Regions from separate parts of the Arthrobacter sp. 05N428_2 genome, predicted to be linked through region 1. Evidence: riboswitches for the same ligand, from Rfam matches in the RefSeq annotation. Region 1 holds a riboswitch; each other region holds the start of a gene.
What was found. Region 1 has a riboswitch for thiamine pyrophosphate ahead of AC1DGI_RS14750 (ECF transporter S component). Riboswitches for the same ligand answer to the same signal wherever they lie in the genome.

Region 1 (7,293 bases):
GCTGCATGCTGGCATACCGCGGCTTGGGCGTCGTGTGGGTGGTGGATGCCCGGGGCGACGTGGCCAAGGCGGCCACCCGGGCGCCGAGGACGCGGGCGGCTTGGTCCGTGAAGGCGCGGGACTGCCGGATCTGATGGAGCAGCCCGCCGTAATCCAGGCACGGCGCCGTCTGGGTCTCAATCTGCTCCAGCTTGAGCTCGAAACTGAAGCTCGACTCTTCGTGAGCCGGTTCCGCCGCGGCGGACTGCTCGACGTCGGGCGCAGGCGCGCCGGACGTCGGGGACGGTTCGACGTCGGGCGCAGGCTTCAACCCGCGCAACAGCGCATCGGCCAGCGCCAACGGAACCCCGGTGGCGGGGTCCACGATCAGGAGCTCCTCCTCGACGCCAAAGGTGCGCATGCACCTATTGTCCTCAGCACCCGTCCCGGCGCGCTACCCCAACCCGAGGCTCAGGCGATTCAGTCTTGGAAATACTCGATCTTCGCGCCGATGGTGTTGAGCCGCTCGGCCAGGTCTTCGTAGCCGCGCTCGATCACGTAGATGTTGCGCAGTTCGGACACGCCCCGCGCGGCCAGCATGGCCAGCAGCAGGCATGCGGCCGGGCGCAGGGCCGGCGGGCAGCCGACTTCCGCCGCCCGCCACTTGGTGGGCCCGTTGACGTAGATCCGGTGCGGGTCCAGGAGCTGGACCTGGGCTCCGAGCTTATTCAGCTCGGTCAGGTAGATGGCCCGGTTCTCATACACCCAGTCGTGAATCATCGTCTGGCCGTGCGCGTTGGCGGCAATAACGGCGAAGAACGGCAGGTTGTCGATGTTCAGGCCGGGGAAGGGCATCGGGTGGATCTTGTCCTCGGGGGCCCGCAGGTCCGAGGGCTTGGTGGTGACGTCCACCAGCCTGGTGCGGCCGTTGCGGGCGACATATTCCGCGGAGACCTCCAGTTGCTGGCCCATCTGCTCGAGCGTGGCCAGTTCGATCTCCATGAACTCAATCGGGACCCGGCGGATCGTGACTTCCGAGTTGGTCACAATCCCGGCGGTGATCAGGCTCATTGCCTCGATCGGGTCCTCGGACGGAAAATACTCGACATCGGCGTCGATGGACGGGCGGCCGACGATTTTCAGCGTCGTGGTGCCCACGCCGTCGATCTGGACGCCCAGCATCTGCAGGTAGAAGCAGAGGTCCTGGACCATGTAATTGGGGCTGGCATTGCGGATAACCGTGCTGCCGCAGCGGTGGGCGGCGGCCATGATCGCGTTCTCGGTCACGGTGTCGCCGCGCTCGCTCAGCACAAAGGTCCGGTCGAGGCCGTCCGACGGCGGGGCCTGGACGCTGTAGAAACCGGACTTCGCCTCGACACTGAGTCCGAACTGCCGGAGCGCCTGCATGTGCGGCTGCACGGTGCGGGTGCCGAGGTCGCAGCCACCCGCGTAGGGCAGCCGGTACTGGCTGGACTCATCGAGCAACGGGCCCAGGAGCATGATGACGCTGCGGGTGCGGCGCGCGGCTTCGACATCCATCGAGTCGAGGTCCAGCACCGCGGGGCGGCGGATCTGCAGGTCGGTCGCGTTGAGCCACGTGCATTCGACGCCGATGCTGGTCAGTACCTCGACGATCCGGTTGACCTCCTCAATCCGTGCCAGCCGCCGCAGGACGGTGGTGCCGCGGTTGATGAGGCTGGCGCACAGCAGGGCGACGCCGGCGTTCTTGCTGCTGTTGACGTCCACCGCGCCAGAGAGGGTGCGGCCGCCCTCGACCCGGAGGTGGGTCATCTGCGGCCGGCCGACCTTGACGATGCTGCGGCCGAAGATCGATTCAAGCCGCTGGATCATTTTCAGGCTCAAGTTCTGCTTGCCCTGCTCCATCCGGGCGATCGCGCTCTGGCTGGTTCCCAGCTCGGCGGCCAGCCGTCCCTGGGTCCAGCCCTTCTCGCCGCGGGCATCCCGGAGCACGGCGCCAACGTATTCAGCAGTCTGTTGAGTCATAGTCAATAAATATCACGGATGAGCTATTCGCCCCCTCGGAGCGCGCCATTTGCAGTCAAGCTCACAGAATAATCATCTCGTGCGATATATCGTGCTATATCCCGTGCGGTATCTTGCCCGGTATATAGCGCAGCTCGACGCCGGAGCGGGCCCTACTGCTGCGCCAGGAACACCATGTTCCAGGTCCCTGCGCCGATGGCCGATGCCATCGCGGTTCCGGCGATCAGCAGCCCGCCCAGCACCACCCACGCGTCCAGCCGGCTGAACGTCGCTTTCCGCGCCCAGGTCCGCTGGGCGCCGCCGAAGCCGCGCGCTTCCATGGTCACCGCGAGCCGGGAGGCACGGCGGACCGCCTGGACCAGCAGCCCGAAGCTTTGCCCCAGCATGGCCCTCAGCCGCTGGCCCGGGTTGCCGTGCGAGCCCACGCCGCGGGCCCGCCGGGCCATGCCGATGGTCTGCCATTCTTCCGCCATGAGTCCCACCAGCCGCATCGCGGCCAGGGTGCCCAGCACGAAGCGGTGCGGCAGCTTCGCCTGTTGGGCCAGCGCGTCCGCCAGGTCCGTCGGGTCGGTGCAGCTCATCAGCAGGACTGCCGGCAGGGCAATCGCGAGGCCGCGCAGCAGGAATCCCACCCCGAGCTGCAGCGATCCTTCGCTGATCGACCAGACGCCGACGTCGAGCAGTATCCTTCCGCGGTCAGCCGCCAGGATCGCGGTACTCCAGCCGCCCACGGCCGCCGCGAGGATGAGGGGCCAGCCGCGTTGCCAGAGCAGGCCCAGGGTCAGGCCGGCGAGCGGGAACAGCAGGAGTTCGAAGCCGAGGGCCACGGACGCGGACACCCAGTCAATAGACAGCGCCAGCACCACGGTGATCAGCAGGACGCCGGAGAATTTGGCCAACGGGTTGGCGCGGGTCAGCAGCGCGGTGTTTCCGTTCAGGGTCAGGGCGTTCCTCATGGCGCCGCCACCCCCGGCGTCGTCCGGCCGGGCAGTCCGGGTTGCGCGGCGTCGAGGTGCAATTCGGCCCCGCCCAGGACCTGGCTGAACTCCGCATCGTGGGTCACCGAAACCACGGCGGTCCCTGCGTCCAGCAGCTCGGATAGGAAGGAGGCCAGCTCCGCCCACGTGTTGGCGTCCTGGCCGAAGGTGGGTTCGTCCAGCACCAGCACCTGCGGATGGGCAGCCAGCACCGTGGCCACGGACAGCCGCCGCTTTTCGCCGCCGGAGAGCGTGTAGGGGTTGGCGTCCACCAGGCCCGTCAGGCGTAAACGTTCCAGCAGCTCATCCACCCGCTCTTCGCCGCGGCCCAGCTGGCGTGGGCCGAACGTCAGTTCGTCCAGCACCCGGCCCGTGACGAACTGGTGCTCCGGTTCCTGGAACACCGTGCCGATCCGGGCGATCAGCTGCTGGGCCTTCCACTTGTACGGATCGATGCCCGCGCCCGCGCTCAGCTCCGTGGTGGCGGACACCGAGCCCGCGACCGGCGCCAGCAGACCGGCCAGGGTTAGGGCGAAGGTCGATTTCCCGGAACCGTTGGGGCCGGTGACGGTCAGCGCCTGCCCGGCGCGGACCTGGGCCGTGATCCCCGACTGCACCGGCGTGGGCGGCACCGTGCTGAAGCCGCGCAGCAAACCGGTGCGGCGGGGGCGTTCGCGGGACACGGCCAGCTCCTCGGCGGCCAGCAGCAGCTGCGCCGGCCCGGCTCCCGCGCCAGCCCCGCGGCGGGCCCGGGTGGCGGGCACGTAGCCGGGAACCCAGACGCCCGCGGCGATGAGCATGTCCCGCGCCTGTTCGAGGACCTGGTCCGGCGAGCCGTCCAGCAGCACGGCGGGCTCCGTGCCGGCTGCGGTTCCCGGCTGGAGCACGACGATCCGGTCCACCAGGTCTTTCCAGACGGCGACGCGGTGCTCCACCACCACCAGGGTGGCCCCGGTCTTGTCCAGGCAGCGTCCGACGGCGTCGCGGACCTCAAGGACCCCGGCCGGGTCAAGATTGGCCGTGGGTTCGTCCAGCAGCAGCAGCCCCGGCCGCATCGCGAGGATCCCGGCGAGCGCCAGCCTTTGCTTCTGGCCGCCGGAGAGCGCCGACGTCGGGTGCTGCAGCGGCAGGCCGGCGAGCCCGACGTCGTCGAGCGCTTCCGCCACCCGGCGCCAGATGTCCGCCGGCGGCACGGAAAGATTTTCCGCCCCGAAGGCGACGTCGTCGCCAAGCCGCGACAGCACCACCTGGGTTTCCGGGTCCTGTTGCATCAGCCCCGCCCGGCCGCGCCGGGCCCGGGGCGGGGCGCCGTCGATCAGCAGGCTGCCGGTCTCATCGGAGTCCTCGTCGTCATCACTAGCGCCCGCGGCGGTGTTGTCGCCCAGCACCCCGGCCAGGGCGTGCAACAGCGTGGACTTGCCGGCACCGGAGGGGCCCAGCAGCAGCACCCGCTCGCCCGGGCGGATGTCCAGGTCCAGCCCGCTGACGGCGGGCCGGGGCCGTCCGGCGTGCCGCCAGCCCCAGCCCCGGGCGGTGATCGCGGCCGGCCGGACGTCGTCGAAAGTTCTCATGCGTGTGCGGGCATCAGGAGAACACTGGTTCCGATGCCGCCTTACGGGATGCGAAAGACGCGAGCACCCCGGTCCTGGCCAGGCCCCGGGTGGCCAGCCAGGACAGTCCGCCGGCGATCACGGCCCCAGAGACGGCGCAGAAGACGATGTAGGCGAGCTTGTCACCGGCCTCGTAGGCGATGTTCCAGCCCCAGGGCAGGAAGGAGTCGTTCAGGCCGCAGAACAAGCCCGCGCCGGCACCGGCCAGGAGGGACACGGGCAGGTTGAACCGCTTGTAGAGGAACGCGGCGAAGACCAACTCGGCGCCCAGGCCCTGCAGAATGCCGGAGATGAGCACCGTGGTGCCGTACTGCGAGCCCATGATCAACTCGCCGGTGGCAGCCACGGCTTCACAGAACAGCGCCGCGCCCGGTTTGCGGACCACGAGCATGCCCAGCAGCGCCGGGATCATCCAGCCGCCGGCATACAGCCCGGTCAGTGGCGGGTAGACCGCGTTGACCGGGACGGAGACCAAGTTGGCCCCCTGATCCCAGGCCCAGAAAATCACGCCGCCGGCAACAGCGATCAACGCCGCCAGCACGATGTCGACCACGCGCCAGCTGTACTTGCCGGTGGTCAGTGTCTGCTTCGCAGAAATATCCGTCATGTCGTCCTCCTGAGGTACAGGAGGGGAGGGCGCTCCGGCCGCGGCGCAACTTTCGTCGCGGATGCCGGGCACCCCGAGAACTCGACTCCCTTGCGCCGGTACTAACCGGATCAGGTTCGAGGGTCTGCGGCTGTCCGCACTCTCAGCGCCCACCTGCGGTTTCCCTGGATTTGCTCCAGTGATGCCCGACGGCGGCGCTCCCCTGTCGTATTGAAAATCACCCTTGTGGGCTGGGCCAGTTTACACCCGCCGGGCCCCCAACTGAATCGCAGTTGGTGTCGTTTTGAGCGCTCATAACGACAACAGCTGCGAGCTACTTGGGGTTGCGCAGCGGCGGCCGCCTAACCGAAGCTGAATCCCATGAGCGACGCACCAGTTCCTGGCCCCGACTATGACCCGGATTCCGCGGAACCCCAGCCGCCCGGGTCCCTGGGCGCGCTCATTGGCCGCATCCTGACCGAAATCGCGGAACTGCAGTTCCGGACCTTCAGCAAGGACGACGCCCTCGATCTTGGGCTCCTCCTGGTCGAACTCGGCCGGCAGCGCTCCCACCCGATCGCCATCGACATCACCAAGGGGGAGCAGGTGCTCTTCCACGCGGCCCTGGAGGGCGCTACTCCGGACAACGAGCGCTGGATCAGGGCCAAACAGCGCACCGCCGTCCGGTATGAGGTGCCGTCGCTGCTGGTGGGCCTGCGGGCCCGCGCTGCCGGCCGGCGGATCGAGGACAACGCTTGGTTCGACCAGCAGGAGTTTGCGGCCCACGGCGGTTCGTTCCCCATCTACCTGCGCGGAACAGGGGTCGTCGGCACCGTCACCGTCTCCGGGCTGCCGCAGAAAGCGGACCACGAACTGGTGGTCGAGGCCTTGTCTGAAATCCTCGGCCGCTCGGAACGCTAGGCTAGGGTCAGCCCTGTTTCCTCCCGCTAGGAGCACGAAGTATGAACATCATCATCAAACTGCTTGGCACCGGCATCAGTCTGCTCGCTGGCTTCGTCGGCACCAAGATGGTCGACACCGTCTGGGAAAAGACCACGGGCAACAAGCCCCCCAAGGGTCACGACGACGACGTTCCCACCACGCTGCGCTCGGCCCTGACCTTCGCCCTGATTTCAGCCTCGGTCAGCGCAGTTATCCAGGTCCTCGCCAACCGCGGCACGCAGCGCGCGGTCACCCGCTTCGCCAAAACCCAGGACCTGGTCTAAGGCGCATGGTTTAGGGCGCGTCCACGGCGCACCGTCATCCGGGGCCGTTCGGGAATGTAGCAACCCGCCCGGGGGCACTTTGCATGGATTTCGAGACCGCCGGGGTTAGTCAGCGGCGTGACTGTGTCAAAGTGCCCCCACACGGCGTGCCGTCAACCCGGCGCAAGGTAGACCGGGCCCGCCAGGCGACCCGAAGCGCCGCCAAGAGCAGCCAGGCCTCGTCAGCTTCACCCGGGGCGCTGGCGGCTTCTCACTCGTCGTCGGTGAATCCGCGTTCGCCAGCGGCCTGCTGCACCACGGCCTCCAGCTCGTCGGCGCTGAGCAGTTCCGGATGCAGGTGCTTCGTACGGTAGCCGGCCCGGCCCACCATGTGGGCCGAGACGGGCACCGTGAGCAGCTGGAATATCCACGCCACCACCAGCACCGGCCACACCCACCAGGTGCGCAACTGGAGTCCCACCGCGCAGAGCAGCAGGAATAATCCCAGCACCTGGGGCTTGGTTGCGGCGTGCATCCGGGTCATCAGGTCCGGAAACCGCAGGAGGCCGATGGCCGCGCCGAGTGACATCAGCGCGCCGACCACCATGAACACGGCCGAGACGGCATCGATCACGGCGTCGGCGGAAAACGTCTCAGGACTCATTGGGGTGCCTCCTCCGATCTGCGACGAAGCGTGCCACGGTCACCGAGCCGACGAAGCCGATGAGCGAGATGGCCACCAGCAGCATCAGGTTGTTCAGGTGCCGGTTTACGGCCATATCGATGCACAGCGCCGCGCCCAGGATGGCCAGCAGCACGTCGGCGGCGAGCACGCGGTCCAGTAGCGAGGGACCCCTGGCGATGCGGATGATGGCGCCGGCCGCGGCGAGCGAGAGCACGACGGCGGTGACGGTCAGGACGAGCTGCATCAT
Region 2 (7,293 bases), on a different contig from region 1:
CGCGGGTGTTGACAAATATTTGCCCCCTAGGGCGCCGGATGTGGCGGCGCATCAGGGGCAGGAGTGTCGCCACATATGGATAATGACCAGCTTGTAGCCGGAAACAACGAAGCCCTCATCACCGGGGAAGCACCGGAAACCGCCGCCGAGACGCCGAAGAAGGCCACCCGGACCCGCCGCAAGGCCGCGCCCAAACCTGAGGCCGCCGCCGACGCCGCAACCAGCGATACCGCAGCCGCCGAGGCTGTAGCAGCCGACGCCGCAACCACCGCCGCCGTGGCGGTCAAGGCCCCGGCCCGCCGGAGCCGGTCACGCAAGACGGTCGAGCCCGACGCACTGCCCGCCGTGACCCCGGACCAGGGCCCGGCGGAAACCACGAACCCCGCCGGCGACGCACCGGCCGGGCTCACCATTGAGGCAGCCGCAGAGGCGCCCGCAGCTCCGGAGAAGCCGGTCCGCCGCCGCGCTTCCCGCGCCAAGGCCGTACTGGCCGCCGTCGAAGCCGAGGACGCGATCACACCGGCCGAGACCCCGCCCGCCGAGTCGGCCCCCGCCGAGGCCGCCACCGTCGGGACAGCTCCGGCGGAGAGTCCGGCGGCCGCCGCCGAAACACCTGAATCATCCGAAGTCCCCTCCTTGTTCCTAGCGCCCGGCGCCGCCACTTCGGTGATCTTCCAGGCCCCGGACCTGAGCACTGTCGTCCGCCCGGCCCCGGTGGCCGCCCCGGCCGCAGTTGCGGACGCTGACGAGGAAGACGACGAAGAGGGCGACGACGCCGGCAGCCGCCGTCGCCGTCGCAGCCGTGGCCGCCGTGGCCGCAACAGCCGCACCGGCGGCGAGCCCGAGACCGATGACGAGGGCACCTCGGAAGAAGCAGAAGAGGACTCCGAGGGAACCCTCGACGACGGCGTCACCTCGCGTCGGCGCCGCCGTCGTCGTCGCGGCGAACAGGACCTTGAACTGACCGGCGGCGGGGACGACGACCCGCCCAACACGGTGACCCGCGTCCGGGCACCGCGTGCGGCCGCCGAAGCCCCGGTCAACAACCGCGTCACCTCGCTCAAGGGCTCCACCCGCCTGGAGGCCAAGAAGCAGCGCCGCCGCGAATCCCGCGACACCGGCCGCCGCCGCACCGTCATCACGGAGGCCGAGTTCCTGGCCCGCCGCGAATCCGTGGACCGCCAGATGATCGTCCGCCAGCGTGACGACAGAATCCAGATCGGCGTCCTCGAAGACGGCGTTCTGGCCGAGCACTTCGTCTCCAAAACCCAGCAGGACTCGCTGATCGGCAATGTCTACCTGGGCAAGGTCCAGAACGTGCTGCCGTCCATGGAAGCCGCCTTCGTCGATATCGGACGCGGCCGCAACGCCGTGCTGTACGCCGGCGAAGTCAACTGGGACGCCGTCAACCTCGAGGGCAAGCAGCGCCGGATCGAGAACGCGCTTAAGTCCGGCGACTCCGTGCTGGTCCAGGTCACCAAGGACCCGGTCGGCCACAAGGGCGCCCGCCTGACCAGCCAGATCTCGCTGCCAGGCCGCTACCTCGTCTACGTGCCCGGCGGCTCCATGACCGGCATCTCCCGCAAGCTGCCCGACGTCGAACGCAACCGGCTCAAGCGGATCCTCAAGGACCGCCTGCCGGAGGACGCCGGCGTCATTGTCCGCACCGCGGCCGAGGGCGCGTCGGAAGAAGAACTGACGCATGACATCAACCGGCTTCGCGCCCAGTGGGAGGGCATCGAAAGCCAGTCCACGTCCACCAAGATCCTGGCTCCGGAGCTGCTGTACGGCGAACCGGACCTGACCATCAAGGTGGTCCGCGACGTGTTCAACGAGGACTTCTCCAAGCTGATCGTCTCCGGCGAGGAAGCCTGGGACACCATCGAGGCCTACGTTACCTACGTGGCTCCGGACCTGGTGGGCCGGCTCGAGAAGTGGACCAAGGACACGGACATCTTCGCGGCCTGGCGCATCGACGAGCAGATCCACAAGGCCCTGGACCGCAAGGTCTTCCTGCCCTCCGGCGGCTCCCTCGTGATCGACCGCACCGAAGCCATGACCGTGGTGGACGTCAACACCGGCAAGTTCACCGGCAGCGGCGGCAACCTCGAGGAAACCGTCACCAAGAACAACCTGGAAGCGGCCGAGGAAGTCGTCCGGCAGCTGCGGCTGCGCGACATCGGCGGCATCATCGTGATCGACTTCATCGACATGGTGCTGGAATCCAACCGCGACCTCGTGCTCCGCCGCATGGTGGAGTGCCTGGGCCGGGATCGGACCAAGCACCAGGTCGCCGAGGTCACCTCGCTGGGACTCGTGCAGATGACCCGCAAGCGGATGGGCACCGGATTGCTGGAGGTCTTCGGCGAACAGTGCGAAGCCTGCGCCGGCCGCGGCATCGTCACCCATGACGAGCCGGTGGAACACCGCCGCGCCAACACCGTCGCCGCGGAGCACCACGTCCCGCGGACCGAGCACCCGCCCGCTGCCCGCAACGAGCGCAAGCGCCGTCGCGGCAAGGGCGGCCAGGGGGCCGACGAGCAGTCCGCCCCGGCAATCGTGCATGCCGAGCCCACCGAGGCCGAGCGCCACGCCAAGGCAGAGGCAACCCGCGCCGCGCTGGCCAACATCGCCGCCGCCGCGCACGCCGCTCACCTGCACGACGGCGAGGCAACGGCAGCGCCCGACGCCGAAACCCGCCAGGCGGCGCTGGACGCCGCGGTGGAACTGGCTTCGACGGAGGAGGCTGCCGGGCGTCCGGCCGCCGTGTTGACCTTCGGCGGCGAGCAGGTGGCCCTGCCCTTCGTCGAACACGCCGACGAAACCGCGCAGCCGGCACTGACCTTGGACCTGCTCACCGAGGCGTTCGCCCACCTGGGCGAGTCCCAGGGCGGCAGCCCGGCGGAAGCGGCTCCGGCTGCCAAGGCGGCTCCGGTTGCCGAGGCACCCGCGGCAGAACCAGCTGCTCCGGCCGCCGCGGCGCCGTCCCGCGCCAGCCGGGGCCGTGGCCGCGCCCGGACGGCGCGGATCCAGCCGCCGAGCGCACGGACCCAGGAGGCCCAGACGCAGCCTGCCCAGGCACCCGCTGTGCGTGGGACTGCTGTCCGGGAAACCGCTGTCAGGGAAACCGCAAAGGCACCGGTGACGCAGCCGCCTGCAGCTAAGGCCCAAGCGCCTACCGCACAGGCCCAGGCCCCGGCCGCAGCGGCCACCCCGGCCCGCCGGGTACGCCGGAACCGGAGCGCCAGCCGCGCCCAGGGCTCCGCCAACGCGACGTCCGTGCAGCAGCGCGAGGCCGCGCCGTCGGCTTCGGCCGGATCGGTGCACGAGGCCAAGGCTCCGGAGGCGACGAAGGTCCCCGCCAGGCCTGCAGCCAACGAACCGGTGATCCTCGGCGTCGGCGTTCCGGCGTCGGAGCTGTAGGACTCAGCAGACACCACCGCTTGCGGGTTCCGTCCCGGCTCGGCGTATCGATACGCCGGGCCCGGACCGAACCCGCGAGTTCGTTAACGCGGAGCGGGAGCCGCCGGCCTCCGAACGGCTAGGCTGGGGGACTGACACGGGGTGCCGAGCAACAAGCCGGCTGAGATCCAAACCCGTTGAACCTGTCCGGTTAGCACCGGCGAAGGGATGTCTCTTGTTCTCAGCGACGCACTCAGCACCCACCCCGCCGGCTTCTTCACGGCGTGAGCCCTCGTTCATCCTGCAGTCCGCCTTCCCGGCCACGGCACCGGTAGCCGCCACCCCCGCGCCACCGCTACCCCGTGTCCTGGCCATCGCCGGCTCCGACCCCTCCGGCGGGGCCGGGATCCAGGCCGACCTCAAGAGCATCGCGGCGAACGGCGGCTACGGGATGGCAGCCATCACCGCGCTGACAGCCCAGAACACCCAGGGGGTGCGGGCCGTCCACGTTCCGCCGGCATCCTTCCTGACCGCCCAGCTGGACGCGATCAGCGATGACATCACCATCGACGCCGTCAAGATCGGCATGCTCGGCGACGCCGCGGTGATCGACGCCGTCCGCGTCTGGCTCGAAAAGGTCCGCCCCGCCGTCGTGGTCCTGGATCCGGTGATGGTGGCAACCAGCGGTGACCGGCTGCTGCAGGAATCCGCCGAGACCGCCCTGCACGCCCTGCTCCCGCTGGCGGACCTCATCACCCCGAACCTGGCCGAACTGGCCATCCTGCTGGGCGAACCGGTCGCGGCGGACTGGCCCGGTGCGCTGGCCCAGGGCAAGCGGCTCGCCGCCCGGGCTGGCACTACGGTGCTGGTCAAGGGCGGCCACCTGCACGACGACGGCGCAGGCTGCCCGGATGCGCTGGTCAACACCGGGGGACTGCTCAGCCAAGAGACCGTCGTGGTGCCGGGCGAGCGGATCGCCACCCGCAACAGCCATGGCACCGGCTGCTCGCTTTCCTCGGCGCTCGCCACGGTGCAGGCCAGGGCGGGGGACTGGGAGGCGGCACTGCGGGAGGTCAAGCCGTGGCTGCTGGGCGCGCTCACCGCAGCCGGGCAGCTGGACGTCGGACACGGCAACGGCCCGGTGCACCACTTCCACCAGTGGCAGCACGTTGCCGTGCCGGCCGCGCCCGCGCCCGCCGTGGGGGACTTCGCCGCGGCACTCGACGGGCACGCCGCGGCGGGGTTGGAAGCGATCTACGACCTGGATTTCATCAAGGGACTCGCCGACGGCACCTTGCCGGAACAGGACTTCGCCTACTACCTCGGCCAGGACGCCCTGTACCTGAACGGCTACGCCAGGGTGCTGTCCCGGGCGTCCGCGCTCGCGCCGTCCGAAGCCGAACAACTCTTCTGGTCCCGGTCGGCGCAGCAGTGCCTCGAAGTCGAAACCCAGCTGCACCGGAACTGGCTGGCCGGCCGCACGGTTCAGGCGGAGCAGGGACCGGTCACCAAGGCCTACGTGGACCACCTGCATGCGGCCTCGCTCGCCGGCAGCTACGGCGTGCTCGTGGCCGCGGCGCTGCCGTGCTTCTGGCTCTACGCCGAGGTCGGCGCCACGCTGCAGCGTGGATTCCTCGCCGCCGGCGCCCCGGCCACGCACCCGTATGCGGAGTGGCTGCGGACCTACGCGGATGAGGCCTTCGCGGAGTCCACGCGGGAGGCGGTCAGGTACACGGACGCGGCAGCCCTGCGGGGGTCCGAGGGGGAGCGCGCCGCAATGGCGGCCGCCTTCGCGCAGTCCACCCGCTACGAGGTGGAGTTCTTCGACGCGCCGAGGCTGCACGCCTGAACGGACCGGGCCGGGACAACCGGTAGGATAATGGGGCGCGGTTCCGGAAGTCGCTGCGGCAGCCCAGCTTTGGCCCCCCGGGGACAGGGTGTGGCTCCCGTCACGCACTACTCGCCGGGACCAGCCTCGTTTGCGGCCGAAGGCGAAATTAGCGTAGTCTTGATCTTCGGTGCTTACGCCAACACTTGGGTTATGACCTTGAGGAACAGTTCACCCGTAGCTACGGGCCGGATTTTCCACAGGATAGCTCATGGGTTCCCCCGGGGAATCCACCGGCGTTGAGGCACAGCGTGAGCCGGTCCAAAGTCTTTGGCCCCAGGTTCCGCACGCAAATCTAGTAATAAACGTCGAGAGAAGTGAGTTCCCCAGTGGTGTACGCGATTGTCCGCGCAGGCGGCCGCCAAGAGAAGGTTTCCGTTGGAGACTTCGTTACCCTGAACCGCGTCCCCGGTGGAGCCGGCAGCACCTTTGAGTTGCCCGCACTGCTCCTGGTGGACGGTGACAAGGTCACGTCTGCTGCTGCGGACCTGGCCAAGGTAACGGTTACGGCTGAGATCCTGGAAGACCTCCGTGGTCCCAAGATCGTCATCCAGAAGTTCAAGAACAAGACCGGTTACAAGAAGCGCCAGGGTCACCGTCAGGAACTGACCAAGGTCAAGATCACCGGTATCAAGTAACTTCCCGTTACTGTTCAGGTTTTCAGCAGATTCCCCAGAATTTAAAGGCAGGCATTTCAAATGGCACATAAAAAAGGCGCGAGTTCCACTCGCAACGGTCGTGACTCCAACGCCCAGTACCTCGGCGTCAAGCGCTTCGGCGGCCAGGTAGTTTCCGCAGGCGAGATCATCGTCCGCCAGCGCGGCACCCACTTCCACCCGGGCGCCGGCGTTGGCCGCGGCGGCGACGACACCCTGTTCGCCCTGACCCCCGGCGCTGTCGAGTTCGGCACCCGCCGCGGTCGTCGCGTTGTGAACATCGTGGCTGCTGCAGCTGCAGAGTAACAACAAGTTCTAAATCGGTGGGGCGGGCCATTAGGTCCGCTCCACCGGTGTTTTAACCGCATTACAATCATCTTGGGCCCTCGCGGGACCAGGGAACAGCACTGAGGAGATCCACGTGGCGAGCTTTGTAGACCGGGTAGTACTGCACGTATCCGGCGGTACCGGCGGCCACGGCTGTGTCTCCGTCCACCGCGAGAAGTTCAAGCCGCTCGGCGGTCCCGACGGCGGCAACGGCGGCAACGGCGGCGACGTCATCCTGCGCGTGGATCCCCAGACCACCACCCTGCTCGACTACCACCACGCCCCGCACCGGCACGCCACCAACGGCGGCCCCGGGATGGGCGACTGGCGCGGCGGCAAAAACGGCGAGACCCTGATCCTGCCGGTGCCCGTGGGCACCGTGGTGAAGACGAAGTCCGGCGACGTCCTCGCCGACCTCGTCAGCGAAGGCGCCGAATACATCGCGGCCGCCGGCGGCATCGGGGGCCTCGGCAACGCGTCCCTGTCCTCGCAGAAGCGCCGCGCCCCCGGCTTCGCGCTGCTCGGCATCGAAGGCGAATCCAGCGACCTGGTCCTGGAACTGAAGTCCATCGCTGACATCGCCCTGGTCGGGTTCCCCTCCGCCGGCAAGTCCAGCCTGATCGCGGCCATGTCGGCCGCCCGGCCCAAGATCGCCGACTACCCCTTCACCACCCTGATCCCGAACCTGGGCGTCGTCCAGGCCGGCGAGGTACGCTTCACCATCGCCGACGTGCCCGGCCTGATCGAGGGCGCCAGCGAAGGCAAGGGCCTGGGCCACCACTTCCTGCGCCACGTCGAGCGCTGCGCCGCCCTCGTGCACGTGCTGGACTGCGGCACGCTCGAATCGGATCGTGACCCGCTCTCGGACCTCGCCATCATTGAAGCCGAGCTCGAGAAGTACGCCGTGGACATGAGCTACAGCGGGACCGACGGCGAAGTCGTCCCGCTGAACCACCGCCCCCGGCTGGTCGCGCTGAACAAGGTTGACCTGCCCGACGGCAAGGACATGGCCGAATTCGT
Region 3 (7,293 bases), on a different contig from region 1:
CGCGGACGCGGTGGTTCAAAACGTAGGCGTCCCGGGCTCGGCGAGCGGGTACTTGCGCTGGATTTCGGCCACCTTCGGATCGTTCTCATCAGCACCGTAGTCCGAGGTGCGGGTGATGTCCTTTCCGTCCGAGAGCTTGAGGGCGCGGAAGACCAGGGACAGGACAGCCGCGACGACGAGGTTTATGGCAAACGCCACCACGGCGATGTAGACCTGCACGTCGGTGCCGGGGATGGCGGCGATGGAGCCGCCAAAGTGGGCTTTCGTGACGGGGTTGACAACGTTGTAGGCGGCGATCGTGCCATAGGCGATGCCGGCCGCCCAGCCGATAAAGAGCGCCCACCGGTGGAACCAGCGGGTGTACAGCCCGGCCACGATCGCCGGGAAGGTCTGCAGGATCCAGATGCCGCCCAGGAGCTGCATGTTGATGGCCGCCGACTGGTCCATGGCAATGACGAAGATCAGCGCACCGAACTTCACCACCAAGGACGCCACCTTGGAAACGCTCGCTTCCTGGCGGGGCGTCGCGTCGGGCTTGATCAGGTCCCGGTAGATGTTCCGGGTGAACAGGTTAGCCGCGGCGATGGACATGATGGCCGCCGGGACCAAGGCCCCGATGGCGATCGCGGCGAGGGCGATGCCGGCAAACCAGGCCGGAAAGTGATCCAGGAACAACTGCGGCACCACCAGTTGCGGGTTGACCGTGCCGTTCAAATCGACGGGCTTGGTTCCCGCGTAAATGGCCGCGTATCCGAGCAGCGCCAGGAAGCCCAGCATCAACGAATAGAGCGGGAGCACTGCGGCGTTCCGGCGGATGGTGTTCCTGCTTTTGGTCGCGAGTACTCCCGTGATCGAGTGCGGGTACATGAACAGGGCCAGGGCTGAGCCCAGCGCCAGCGTCCAGTAGGCCGAGTAGCTCGTGGCGCCCGGGATGAAGACACCGGCGGGCTTTCCGGTGGCCGGGTTTACCGTCGCCAGCTTCGCCTCCGCGGAGTCGAAGATGGTGCCCCAGCCGCCGAACTTGATCGGCAGGTAGATCACCGCGACGATCACCGCCAGATAGATCAGCAGATCCTTCACGACGGCGATCAGGGCCGGGGCCCGCAGGCCGGACATGTACGTATAGGCGGCCAGGACCACGAACGCGATGATCAGGGGCAGGTCGGTCAGCAGGGCGTTCTCGGCACTGCCCAGTCCGAGCACGGTGAGCACGGCCTTGATGCCCACCAGCTGCAACGCGATGTACGGCATGGTCGCGACAATGCCGGTGACGGCCACTGCAATGGTCAACGGCCTGCTGCCGTAACGGCCGCCGACAAAGTCGGCAGGCGTGACAAACCCGTGCCGGTGCGAGACGGACCACAACCGGCTCATCAGCAGGAACACGATGGGATACAGCACGATCGTGTAGGGCACCGCGAAGAACCCGCTCACGGCTCCCGTGGCCCACATGGCAGCGGGTACGGCCACGAACGTGTAGGCCGTGTAGAGGTCGCCGCCGAGCAGGAACCAGGTCACCCAGGTGCCGAAACTCCGGCCCCCCAGTCCCCATTCGTCCAGGCTGTGCAGCCCTGTCGTCTCTTCCCGCCGCCAGCGTGCCGCAAAGAACCCCAGTGCAGCCACCAAGACGAAGAGGATGATCACAATGGTGAGGGCTATTCCGTTGATCGGGCGGTCCGGGACTGCCAGCGCCACAGTGGCCCCGTTCACCGCTCCTCCCCTGCCCGGGCCTCGTCGCGCACCGCTTCGCGCCGGCGTCGGTCCTCCCTGGTGACCAACCAGTAGGAGATTCCCACCAGGGCCGCTGTGACCGGAATCCACGCCATCTGGTACCAGTAGAAGTACGGGATACCGTATAGACGCGGGTTGTCGAACGAGTACGCGGGCACAAACAGCGGCACCACGATGGCGGCCAGCAGCAGGATTCCTGAAATCACATAGGGTCCGGGCCTGGCCGGGCCTCGCGTTGGCAGATCGGGACTGGACATCGACGCCTCCTCATTGAGACGGGCCCCCGGAGCGGGAAGGCTTCCCGGGACGTGCCGGCGGCCTGCAGACCGCGGATCAGCGCGGTGGTAAACAACAGAATAGACACTGGATTAATTCTTCAACAGTGCAAACTACCCGGTTCTTGGCACGGCAAGCCCCTGCGTCTGGCGCCGGTGGCCGTGGAACCCCTGTGCTGCGGAGCGGCAACCCAGGCTCCGAGGCCGCTAGAGGAACTCGGCCCGGCCCTCCATGGCGGAGGAGGCCAGCGCGTGTTCCCGGCGAGGAATCCGGCCTGCCAGCCGCGCCAGCCGCCCGGCGAGGACGGCATGCCTGAAGGCGGCGCCCATCATCACCGGGTCCTGGGCGCGAGTCACAGCGGTCGCCAGCAGCACGGCGTCGCAGCCGAGCTCCATCGCGAGTGCCGCGTCCGACGCGGTGCCGATGCCGGCGTCGAGCACCACCGGCACCGATGCACGGGAGACGATCAGCTCGATGTTGTGCGGGTTGAGGATGCCCAGGCCGGTGCCGATCGGGGCGCCCAGGGGCATGACGGCGGTGGCGCCGAGGTGTTCCAGCCGCAGCGCCAGCACCGGATCATCGTTGCTGTAGGCGAAGACCTTGAAGCCGCGGCCCACCAGCTGTTCGGTGGCCTCCACCAGCTCCAGCGCGTCCGGCAGCAGGGTCTGCTCGTCCGCGATCACCTCAAGTTTCACCCAGTCGGTTTCCAGCGCTTCGCGTGCCAGTTCGGCCGTGAGGACTGCGTCCCGGGCGGTAAAGCAGCCGGCCGTGTTCGGCAGCACCCGAATGTTGCGCTCGGCCAGCAGTTGGAACAGCGAGCCGCTTTCGGCCGGCGAGTAGCGGCGCATAGCCACCGTGGTGAGTTCCGTTCCGGAGGCCACCAGCGCGGCGCCAAGGCCCTCCAGGCTCGGCGCGCCGCCGGTGCCCATGATCAGGCGCGAGCCCAGTTCCACGCCGTCGACGATCAGCGGATCCCGGTGTCCTTGCGCTGCGGTCAGTGTTGTTTCTCCCATGTGCTTCATCCTCCCTGTACGGCGGTAACGAGTTCGACGTCGTCGCCCTCGGCGAGCGCGGTCGCGTGCCACTGGCTGCGCGGCACCACTTCGGCGTTGCGGGCGACGGCGACGCCGAGCTTGCGGCCGTCCGTGGCCCGGCCATCCGCACCCAGCTCCCGTCCCGTGACCCCGCCGACGAGGGCGCTGACGGTGGCGCCGTCGGCGACCGTGTGCTGCGCTCCGTTGAGCCTGATGTTCATGCTGGTGCCCTGTCTTTCGTTGTGGTGTCCGGCGGCGTTGTGTCGCCGGCCGAGGCGTCCCGGCTGCGGTTGGCGAAGCGGTCCGGCCGGAACCGGTCCCAGCGCGGATCCGGCTCGCCGTCCAGCAACTGCCGGCAGACGGCTGCTGCCACCGGGGTGAGCAGGACTCCGTGCCGGAAGAAGCCAGTGGCAATGATCAGCCCCTCGTAGTCCGGCCCGCTACCGGAGCCGGCCACGCGCCCCAGCAGCGGGGCGTTGTCCGGGGTGCCTGGCCGTGCCCGGGCCGTGGCCTCCAGCAGTTCCAGTTCGGCGACGGCGGGCAGCAGCTGCTGGGCGTCACGCAGCAGCTGGTAGACGCCGCCGGCGGAGACCGCACCGGGATCCGAAGGCGCATCCTCCCGCTGGGTGGCGCCGATCACGACCGTGCCGTCCTCCCGCGGCACGATGTACACCGGGCTCCCGCGGACCAGACCGCGCACCGTGCAGCGCAGCAACGGCCGGAGCGCCGCCGGTACACGAAGCCGGAGGATATCGCCGTAAACCGGCCGCAGCGGGAGGGTAAGTCCCCCGGGCAGGCCCTGCAGGCCGGCCGCTCCGAGTCCGTTGGCCACGATGGTCTCACCGGCGCGGATCTCCCCGCCGTCCTCGAGGCTGACCCCGGAGACCCGGTCCCCGTCCCAGCGCAGCCCTGCGGCGCGGCGGGGCACGGCTGTGTACCGGTGGTCGCGGGCCAGGAGCTCGGCGGTCTGGACGAGCAAGCGGCGGGGGTCAACCTGGTGGTCGGCGGGGATGTCGAATGCGCAGGAGATGCCCGGGCTGAGCAGGGGTTCACGCCCCCGCGCCTCGCGCACCGTCAGCGGCTCCACGGCCAGGCCGCAGGACAGTTGGACGCTCCGCAGGTCGGCGAGCGCCCGGCGGTCGGCCGCGTCCGCGCCGACGGCGAGGGTCGGCGTCGTGCGGTACCCGGTGCCGCCCGCATCCGACCGGCCGCCGCCAAGTCCCGCGGCGAAGCCCGGCCAGAGCCGTGAGGCTTCGAGCATGAGTGCCAGCAGCTCTTCCTCCTGGTAGTGGAGTTCGCTGACCGGTGCCAGCATGCCGGCGGCGGCCCAGCTGGCACCGGTGCCGGGGGCGTCGTCGATCAGCGCGACGGAGCGGCCCGACCGGCACGCTTCCCAGGCGATGCCGTGGCCGATCACCCCGCCGCCGATCACGGCGACGTCGTACGGCCCGGGGGGTGTGGCGGATATGACAGATGGTGAGGCCATGGCTTCCTTCCCTACGCCGGTACTAACCGGATCAGGTCAAGCGGTCGGCTCTGACGCCCTCTCAGCCCTGCGCCGTGTGACGGCACGTGCGGGCTCCCGCGGTATGCGACCAGTTTAGGGGAACTAGGCTTGGGGGATGAGCCAGGAAGCCCTCACCCCCGCCCGCCTGTACCTTTGCACCGATGCCCGGAAGGGGCGGGGCGACTTCGAAGACTTTGTTGACGCCGCCTTTGCCGGCGGGGTCGACATCATCCAGCTGCGGGACAAGTCGCTGGAGGCCGCCAAGGAACTGGAGCTGCTGGAGGTCCTGCACGCCGTGGCGCTGCGGCACAACCGGCTCTGGGCGGTCAACGACCGGGCGGACCTCGCCTCGCTCGCCGGCGCACCCGTCTTCCACATCGGGCAAAAGGACATTCCGCTCGCTGCGGCCCGGGGCTTCCTTGGCGGGAGCACCGTGATCGGCATGTCCACCCACACCCCGGCTCAGGTCGATGCGGCCATCACCGCGGCCCGGGGCCCGCTTGGGCTGGACTACTTCTGCGTGGGGCCGGTGTGGGCCACCCCCACGAAGCCCGGCAGGGCCGCCGTCGGGCTGGACCTGGTGCGCCACGCCGCCGTCGCGGGCGACCGCGGCAGGGCCCCGGCGGAGCGGGCCGGAGCGGAACCGGGGGTGCCGCCGTGGTTCGCGATCGGCGGCATCGACCTGGGCAACGTGGAACAAGTGGTGGACGCCGGCGCCCGGCGCATCGTGGTGGTCCGGGCGATCACCGAGGCGGACGATCCCGCCGCGGCGGCGCGCGCCCTGCTCGCCGCGCTCGACGCCGGGAGCTCGATTGAGGCAGGCGCCGTCACCGCCGGGGGCGCCAACTAGCCGGCGAGCCCCAACTGGGACATCCGGCGGGAATGGGCGGCGGCCAGCTCGGCCGTCAGGCGGCGGGCCAAGTCGGCTCCCCCGGCGGTATCCGCGCCGGCCGGGCCGTGGAGGAAGGCATGCTCCTGTCCGACCCGCTGTGCCAGGGAAAGCGCCTCGCCGAGCAACCGCCGCGACCACAGTGCCAGCCGGGACGCCAACCGGGGATCATCAGCGAGCGCCGCCTTGAGCCGCTCCCGGAGTACCGCCGCCGCATCCCCGGCGGACTGGATCCGTCCGATCAGCGCGGCCATGTCGGCGTCGACGTGGCCGGAAATCGACTGGAAGAAGTCGGCGGACACCGCGTCGATCACGTAGGCCTTCATCAACGATTCGTACCAGTCGGCCGGGCGGGTGCGCTCGTGGAAGGAATCGACCGGTGGCTGGAACGGCAGCATGGTTTCCTCCACGTCGAGGCCCAGCTCCGCCAGCTTCTTGCAGACCAGTTCGAAGTGCTGGAACTCGATGACGGCAAGCCGGCCCAGGACCGCCCGGTCGTCCAAGGTGGGCGAATACCGTGCGTCAGAGGAAAGCCGCTCAAAGGCCGAGAGCTCCACGTACGCCATTACTCCGAGCAGATCCCGGCGGAAGCGCTTGCCGTGGGCCGGGTCTGCCGGGGAGGTGCTCATGTTTCAAGACTAATAGCGGAAATCGGGCTAACCTGATTTTCGTGTCTCATCATCGCCTGACTCCGACTGTGCTTCAGCAGCAGAACCAGCTTGCCCAAGCGCTCAAAGCATTGCGGACCACGCTGGAACTGCCGGGGCCCTTTCCGGAGGCGGTGCTCCGGGAAGCGGCGGCTGCCGTGGCAGGGCATCAACTCCCGGAGCTGGACCTGACCCATGTGGAGTTTGTGACGATTGATCCGGCCTCCTCGACGGACCTGGACCAGGCGCTCTACCTAGACCGCGCCGGCGAGGGTTATAAGGTCTTCTACGCGATCGCGGATGTCCCGTCTTTCGTGACTCCTGGCAGCGCGCTCGACGCCGAGACCCGTCACCGCGGCCAGACTTTCTACACGCCCGACGGACGGATCCCGTTGCACCCCGAGGTCATCAGCGAGGCGGCCGGCAGCCTGCTGGCGGGACAGCTCTGTGCGGCCTTTGTTTGGGAGTTCGAGCTCGACGCCGCCGCCGAGGTGTCCTCGGTGCTGGTGCGCCGGGCCCGGGTCCGGAGCCGGGCCAAGCTCAGCTACCACGGCGTGCAGGCCGAACTCGACGGCGGCACCGCGGACCCGGTGCTGCAGCTGCTCAAGGAAGTCGGCGTCAAACGGGTGGAACTGGAACGGTTGCGCGGCGGGGCCAGCCTGAACATGCCGGAGCAGGAAATCGAGCAGCTTCCCGACGGCGGCTACCGGATCGTCGCCGCCCCGCCGCTGCCCGTGGAGGACTGGAACGCCCAGATTTCCCTCATGACCGGAATGGCCGCGGCGGAACTCATGCTCCGCGGCAAGGTCGGCATCCTGCGCACCATGCCCGCCCCGGATGAGAGCTCACTGCGGCACTTCCGCCGCCAGACTGGCGCGCTCGGCAAGCCCTGGGACGGCCAGGCCAGCTACGGCGAATACCTGCGCACCCTGGACCCCACCGACCCCCGCCAGTTGGCGATCCTGCACTCCGCCGGCATGCTCTTCCGTGGCGCCGGCTACACCCCGTTCGACGGCGACGTCCCTGCGGACGCCATCCAGTCGGCCATCGGCGCCGCGTATGCCCACTCCACCGCCCCGCTGCGGCGTTTGATCGACCGCTTCGTCCTGGTCATCTGCGAGGCCCTTTCCAACGGGGCCGAGGTTCCGGGCTGGGCCCGTGAAGCCCTTCCCTCGCTGCCGGCCATCATGGCGGCCTCGGACCAGTTGG

Region 2: linked by a shared signal. The riboswitch ahead of AC1DGI_RS02855 (bifunctional hydroxymethylpyrimidine kinase/phosphomethylpyrimidine kinase) and the one ahead of AC1DGI_RS14750 (ECF transporter S component) in region 1 are both predicted to bind thiamine pyrophosphate.
Region 3: linked by a shared signal. The riboswitch ahead of thiO (glycine oxidase ThiO) and the one ahead of AC1DGI_RS14750 (ECF transporter S component) in region 1 are both predicted to bind thiamine pyrophosphate.

The regions. Positions count from the first base shown of each region.
Region 1 covers NZ_JBFTMR010000014.1:38,486-45,778, forward strand. The annotation lists gene AC1DGI_RS14730 (glutamate--cysteine ligase 2) at 1-400, opposite strand, end outside; gene AC1DGI_RS14735 (UDP-N-acetylglucosamine 1-carboxyvinyltransferase) at 460-1,983, opposite strand; gene AC1DGI_RS14740 (energy-coupling factor transporter transmembrane component T family protein) at 2,136-2,939, opposite strand; gene AC1DGI_RS14745 (ABC transporter ATP-binding protein) at 2,936-4,531, opposite strand; gene AC1DGI_RS14750 (ECF transporter S component) at 4,545-5,177, opposite strand; TPP riboswitch at 5,247-5,391, opposite strand; gene AC1DGI_RS14755 (heme-degrading domain-containing protein) at 5,538-6,077, shown strand; gene AC1DGI_RS14760 (DUF4235 domain-containing protein) at 6,119-6,382, shown strand; gene mnhG (monovalent cation/H(+) antiporter subunit G) at 6,633-7,025, opposite strand; gene AC1DGI_RS14770 (MrpF/PhaF family protein) at 7,015-7,293, opposite strand; gene AC1DGI_RS14775 (Na+/H+ antiporter subunit E) at 7,290-7,293, opposite strand, start outside.
Region 2 covers NZ_JBFTMR010000002.1:240,426-247,718, forward strand. The annotation lists gene AC1DGI_RS02850 (Rne/Rng family ribonuclease) at 76-3,423, shown strand; TPP riboswitch at 3,551-3,648, shown strand; gene AC1DGI_RS02855 (bifunctional hydroxymethylpyrimidine kinase/phosphomethylpyrimidine kinase) at 3,704-5,251, shown strand; gene rplU (50S ribosomal protein L21) at 5,620-5,928, shown strand; gene rpmA (50S ribosomal protein L27) at 5,989-6,252, shown strand; gene obgE (GTPase ObgE) at 6,368-7,293, shown strand, end outside.
Region 3 covers NZ_JBFTMR010000004.1:247,554-254,846, forward strand. The annotation lists gene mctP (monocarboxylate uptake permease MctP) at 16-1,710, opposite strand; gene AC1DGI_RS05915 (DUF3311 domain-containing protein) at 1,707-1,988, opposite strand; gene AC1DGI_RS05920 (thiazole synthase) at 2,214-3,020, opposite strand; gene thiS (sulfur carrier protein ThiS) at 3,026-3,262, opposite strand; gene thiO (glycine oxidase ThiO) at 3,259-4,527, opposite strand; TPP riboswitch at 4,518-4,637, opposite strand; gene thiE (thiamine phosphate synthase) at 4,664-5,398, shown strand; gene AC1DGI_RS05940 (ferritin-like fold-containing protein) at 5,395-6,066, opposite strand; gene AC1DGI_RS05945 (RNB domain-containing ribonuclease) at 6,108-7,293, shown strand, end outside.